Hydrogenispora ethanolica: one gene and its partner. Each later gene encodes a partner of the first gene's protein in a complex. Links are inferred from orthologs where the notes say so. Each region holds a gene or a part of one and is shown in the gene's direction. Other genes may lie near its edges. The genes, in order: pfkA and pnp.

Evidence for each region.
Region 2: pfkA (region 1) and pnp share a complex: the UniProt entries of both Bacillus subtilis proteins name them as parts of the possible RNA degradosome complex. The link is inferred for Hydrogenispora ethanolica from one-to-one orthologs.

The regions. Positions count from the first base shown.
Region 1 is NZ_SLUN01000034.1:6,978-10,091, forward strand. Bases 84-2,873 are described here. They hold pfkA (6-phosphofructokinase), read left to right. Parts: upstream 84-883; coding sequence 884-1,864; downstream 1,865-2,873. Other genes in these bases: EDC14_RS20890 (galactokinase), read left to right, coding at 84-658; EDC14_RS20900 (galactose ABC transporter substrate-binding protein), read left to right, coding at 2,574-2,873. In the rest of the region: more of EDC14_RS20890, read left to right, coding at 1-83; more of EDC14_RS20900, read left to right, coding at 2,874-3,114. UniProt on the Bacillus subtilis protein: Catalyzes the phosphorylation of D-fructose 6-phosphate to fructose 1,6-bisphosphate by ATP, the first committing step of glycolysis.
Region 2 is NZ_SLUN01000033.1:31,303-34,547, reverse strand. Bases 131-3,051 are described here. They hold pnp (polyribonucleotide nucleotidyltransferase), read left to right. Parts: upstream 131-485; coding sequence 486-2,618; downstream 2,619-3,051. Other genes in these bases: EDC14_RS20665 (FUSC family protein), read right to left, coding at 2,721-3,051; rpsO (30S ribosomal protein S15), read left to right, coding at 131-290. In the rest of the region: more of rpsO, read left to right, coding at 24-130; more of EDC14_RS20665, read right to left, coding at 3,052-3,245. UniProt on the Bacillus subtilis protein: Involved in mRNA degradation. Catalyzes the phosphorolysis of single-stranded polyribonucleotides processively in the 3'- to 5'-direction. Necessary for competence development in Bacillus subtilis.

The DNA.
Region 1 (3,114 bases):
CGGCATTATGGATCAATTCATTTCGATGATGGGGGAGCAGGATCACGCGCTTTTCCTGGATTGCCGGTCGTTGGAATACCGGCAGATTCCGCTGGAATTGGGAGCGTACCGCATCGTGGTCTGCCACAGCGGCGTCAAGCATTCCTTGGTCGAATCCGAATACAACCGCCGCCGCCAGGAGTGCGAGGCGGGGGTGCGGGTTCTGGCCGCTCATTTTCCGGAAATTAAAGCCTTGCGCGACGCCCGCCCCGAACAGCTTGTCGCTTGCCAAAACGAACTGGATCCGGTGGTTTACCGCCGTTGTCGCCACGTGATCTCCGAGGACGCCAGGGTGCTGGAGAGCATTCAGGCGTTGAATCATGGAGATTTGGTCCGCTTCGGCCAGATGATGAATGAATCCCACGATTCATTGCGGGACTTGTACGAAGTCAGCTGCTCGGAGATCGATCTGCTGGTGGAGCTGGCCCGCCAGGTTCCGGGAGTCCTGGGAGCGCGAATCACCGGCGGCGGCTTTGGCGGCTGCACCGTGAATTTGGTGGCCGAGGAAGCGGTGGACCGTTTTACGGAACGGATTTGCCGATTATACCGTGAAAAGACCGGGATCGATGCTCGGATCTTTATCAGCAAGGCGGCGGACGGCGCTCAGATTATCGAGTAGCCTTTTGAATAGGACCGCGGGGTTATCCCTTTCGATAACGAACCAATCCGTAAGCAACATTGAGCGCAACTTAGAAGCCATGTGATAAAGTCTTTTGAATCGGAAATCAGCTTGCAAAAAGGTTTAAAAAAGACTTTATCATTTGCTTCATGCAATCGCTGTGACTCTTCCGGCTTTTAGCCGGGTTTATCACAGCTCTTTTAGAAGGTTAGGTGATGAAAAACGATGAAGATTGGGGTTCTAACGAGCGGCGGCGATTCGCCGGGAATGAACGCCGCGATCCGGGCGGTAGTCCGGACGGCGCTGTATCATGGTTGTGAAGTCTTTGGTATTAAACGCGGTTACAGTGGTCTGTTGTCGGGCGAGATTATCCCGCTCGATTCGCGGGCGGTCGGTGATATTTTGCAACGCGGCGGCACGATCTTGCAATCGGCCCGTTGCCCGGCGTTTAAAACCGCCGAAGGCCAGGCGTTGGCGAAGGAACAATTGCTGAAGATGGGCTTGAACGCTTTGGTGATCATTGGCGGCGACGGTTCGTTCCGCGGCGCTCAGGACCTGAACAAGATGGGCTTTCAAACGGTCGGACTCCCGGGAACCATCGATAATGACATCGGCTGCACCGACTATACGATTGGTTTTGATACGGCGGTGAATACCGTGTTGGACGCGGTGAATAAGATCCGGGACACCGCCTCCTCCCATAACCGGGTCTATATCGTGGAAGTGATGGGCAAACTCTCCGGCTTTATCGCCGCTGCGGCCGGTTTGACCGGTGGGGCCGAATCGGTGCTGGTTCCCGAAATCCCCGCCGACCTGAATGCATTGTGCGCGAAGATCAGCCGAAGCTTACATGAGGGGAAGACCCATAGCATCGTCCTGGTGGCGGAAGGGTTTTACGGCGATCCGGTCGACGCCGATCAATCGAGCGCCTTCAAAGTCGGCCGTTTTGTGGCCCAGCATACCGGCTGCGAAACGCGGATTACCGTCCTCGGTCATATCCAACGGGGCGGTACGCCGACTTTCTTTGACCGTAAGATCGCTACGCTGATGGGGGCCAAGGCGGTCGAACTGATCCTGGCGGGCGAGACGGAGAAGATGGTTGGAATCGTCAACGATAAGATCGAAGCATTCGATATGGACGCGGCGATCGGGGAACGGAAACAGGTCGATCCGCAGTGGCTGGATTTGATCCGCATTCTCTCCTAGACTTAGCAAATCGGGCTTTTTTAGAGATGCGGCTTTTAGAGGACCTAACAGCTGATGTTGCATAAAGTCTTCGGATGCAACATAAGTTTTTAAGCTGATATTCATTGGCTGCTCCGAACGTCAACCTGTTCACGGAGTTTTGAAAGCGAGGAAGGTTCCTCGTTTTTCCGAACCCGTGATTCAGGAATCACGGTCCGGCGCGGCGGTTCAGAAAAATTTTCAATCTCAACTTGGTGCCGCGTCTGTCGAATCAGAGGCAAGTCCCTGGTTGGACCGGCGCAGTAAATCACTCCACACAACTGAGAAATAGCGAATTACTGAAAGTTCTGGTTTCTCATCGATGATTGGAACTGGAGATTTCCGTTGTTCTTAGGCATTTTCTGAGTAGGGTGTTACGGTTGGTTTTCTAGCGGCTGAGTTGAGAAGAGGAATGGAATATCGTCCATCGCAAAAATTTGAAATGCCCAGGGCTTTCAAATGGGTGGCCAGTTCCCATGAAAATTTTTTGAGCCGGAATGAATGTCAGCTTTTTATTTTTGGATTGAGACGAATTGATAGAGTGCTGCATGATTAGTTTAATAGAGAGCTCTGAGTTTGAGGACCGAAGGGGGGCGATCGAACCGAAGTTGGTTATGTATGGGGTTCATATCGAATAACAAGGGAGGCTAAAAAATTGAAACGAGCAATCATCTACACGCTGGTAGCAGTCATGGTATTGTTAGTGGCGGGAGCCATCGGCAGCGCGGCGAGCAACCTCACGATCGGGTGCGCGATCTATAAGTTCGACGACACCTTCATGACCGGAGTGCGCAACGCCATCCTTGGCGCAGCCGAAAAGAAAGCCAAAGTCGACATGGTCGACAGCCAGAACTCGCAGCCGACCCAGAACGACAAGATCGACCTCTTCATCACCAAACGCGTCAACGCCCTGGCGATCAACCCGGTCGACCGGACCGCCGCCGGCGTCATCATCGACAAAGCCAAACGGGCCAATACCCCGGTCGTCTTCTTCAACCGGGAACCGTTGCCCGAAGACATGAAAAAATGGAACAAAGTCTACTACGTCGGCGCCAAAGCCGAACAATCCGGCACCATGTCCGGACAACTCCTGGTCGACTACTGGAAAGCCCATCCCGAGGCCGACCGGAATAAAGACGGCGTCATGCAGTACGTCATGCTCAAAGGCGAACCCGGCCACCAAGACGCCGAACTGCGGACCAAATACTCCGTCAAAGCCATCGAAGACGCCG
Region 2 (3,245 bases), on another replicon or contig:
ATTTTTGATGAGGAGGTGACATCATGCTGAACAACGAACAGAAACAAGAGATCATCAATAAGTATCGTCTGCACGAAGGTGACACCGGTTCGCCGGAAGTTCAAATTGCGATTCTTACCGAACGAATCAACTATCTGACTGAACATCTGAAGGTTCATAAGAAAGATCACCATTCGCGCCGCGGTTTGCTTAAAATGGTCGGTCAGCGTCGCGGACTGTTGAATTATCTGTCGGATAAGGATATTGAACGCTATCGCGCCATCATTGAACGACTGGGTCTCCGAAAATAAATGTTTGGAAAAGCGGGTTACCCGCTTTTCTTTCTATTTACAGGGTATACTATGGAATAAGCAATTTCATTGTACCGTATTGTACCCTGGGCGCGCCGCAATTTGGTTTTGGCGCGTCGCGGATTCCCGCACCGAAAGTTAGAACGAACGAACGAATCCATCCCGTAAGGGGTTTCGTAGGAGGGATTGAAAAGAATGCAAACATGGGAAATGAATTTGGCGGGCAGGACCTTATCGATTGAGTACGGCCGCGTCGCCAAACAGGCGAGCGCCGCTGTATTGGCCCGTTATGGCGACACGGTGGTTCTCGTGACCGCGGCCATGGCCGCCAAGCCTCGCGAGGGAATCGATTTCTTCCCGCTCTTGGTGGATTATGAAGAAAGGTTATACGCCGTTGGCAAGATTCCCGGAGGGTTTATCAAACGGGAAGGTCGTCCGCCGGAGAGCGCGGTTCTGGCCGCCCGGATGATTGACCGGCCGATCCGGCCGCTCTTCCCCGAGGGTTTCCGCAATGATGTCCAGGTGGTGGCGACCGTCTTATCGGTGGAGCCCGATAACGAACCGTCGCTGTTAGCCATGATCGGCGCCTCGGCCGCGCTACATATCTCGGATATTCCGTTCGCCGGACCGATCGGCGGCGTCAAAGTGGGCCGGGTCGACGGCAAATTGGTCATCAATCCGACGGTCGCGCAAATGGAGAAGACCGACATGCAGATCACGGTGGCCGGAACCAAGGAAGCCGTGATGATGGTGGAGGCCGGCACCAACGAGATCACCGAGGATGACGCCCTGGAGGCGATTCTGTACGGGCATTCGGTCATCCAAGAGATTACCGAATTCATCGAGAAGATCCGCGCCGAAGTCGGCAAACCCAAGATCGAAGTGAACATTCACGAGCCCAGCCCGGAGTTGAACGCTCAGGTGCGTGAGTTTGCCACCGCCAAAATGGTGGCAGCCATTAAAACCGACGAGAAACTGGAACGGGAAGCTCTAATCGAGGAAGTCAAGGAAGCCACCCGGGCTCATTTCAGCGAAACGCTGGATACCGAGTACGCCGCGGCGGTCAAGGATATCGAAGAGATCCTGGAGAGCATCGTTAAAGAAGAAGTCCGTAAGATGATTGTCATCGACAAGATCCGTCCCGACGGCCGGGGTTTGGCGGAGATTCGTCCCATCACTTGCGAAGTCGGGATCCTGCCCCGCACCCACGGATCCGGCCTGTTTACCCGCGGCCAGACTCAAGTTTTGACTGTCTGCACCTTGGGCCGGGTCAGCGAGGAACAGATCCTGGACGGTCTGGGCGAAGAGGAATCCAAGCGTTATATTCATCACTACAATTTCCCGCCTTACAGCGTCGGAGAAGTACGGCCCTCGCGCAGTCCCGGACGGCGTGAGATCGGCCACGGCGCTTTAGCGGAACGGGCCCTGTTGCCGGTGATTCCCAGCGAAGATTCTTTCCCGTATACCATCCGTCTGGTTTCGGAGGTTCTCGAGTCGAACGGTTCGTCCTCCCAGGCTAGCGTCTGCGGTAGCACCCTGGCGCTGATGGACGCCGGCGTCCCCATCCGCAAGCCGGTGGCCGGCGTGGCCATGGGACTGCTCAAGTACGGCGATGACTTTACCATTCTGACCGATATCCAAGGCATGGAAGATCACTTCGGTGATATGGACTTCAAAGTCGCCGGAACCAAAGACGGGATCACCGCCATCCAGATGGACATCAAGATCAAGGGTATCGGCCGCGAAATTCTGAAGCAAGCGTTGGCCCAGGCCCGCGAAGGCCGTCTGTTTATTCTCGGCAAGATGCTGGCAGCCATCAGCGAACCGCGTCAAGATCTTTCACCGTATGCGCCGCGCATCATCACTTTTGACATCGATCCGGACCGGATCCGCGACGTCATCGGACCGGGCGGCAAGATGATCCGCAAGATTATCGAAGAAACCGGCACCGAGATCGACATCGAGGATGACGGCCGCGTCTTTATCGCCGCGGTGGACGCAACCGCCGGCTCCAAAGCCCAAGAGATGATCAAACGTCTCACCAGCGATGTGGAGATCGGCGCCACCTATCTCGGCAAGGTCACCCGGTTGATGAACTTCGGCGCTTTTGTGGAGGTATTGCCGGGCAAGGAAGGTTTGGTGCACATTTCGCAATTGGCCAAGGAACGCGTGGCCAAGGTAGAAGACGTGGTCAATGTCGGCGATGAGATCATGGTCAAAGTGATCGAAATCGACAAGCAGGGCCGGGTCAATCTCTCGCGGAAAGCGTTGCTGATGGGCGACGAGGCCCAAGCGCCGCAACCGACGCCACAAAAAGTAAATTCTTAACCTCGGAATGCTACGGGGTGAAGTTTCCGTTTTATTGAATAAAACGAAGGAGGGCTGTTGACAACGTCGACAGTCTTTTTATTTTGGCTTCTTTGGGGGATTTCACCGAAGTCCCGGGGCGGACTCAATCCTGCGGGAGATCTGCCCGTAGCGGGCCAAAAGTTGCCGGACGTGATAATTGTAGACAATCTCCGCCTCGCCGGATCCGGCTGGCCCTTCCGGAAGAGCGGGGCTTTCGAAGAGGGCCCGGACCCGGCCGCGATTGTCATCATCCAGGCCCAGGGGCAAGGGCAGTTCCTGGATGGCCTGCAGATCATTGAGTAGATTATAAAAGAGGTCGATGGTCTCTTTGAGGCGTCCCCAATCCTCGGCATTTCGCTTCAGGTAACGCAGATCCTCGTGAAAAGCCAGCAACTGCCGTTTATAAGCCGAGATTTCCTTGCGATAAACGGAGAGATTGCTCATCTCTCCGGCGATGAACAGTTTTTGCAGCAGCTCTTTGGTTTTGTGGAGCAGTTCGTGGCCGCCTTGGATGGTCTTGGTCCAATGATTGGGCGGCATGAAGAAGTGATTGACGAGAATCGCCACGGTCACGCCGATAAAAGTGTCGAGCAACCGGTTCAAGCT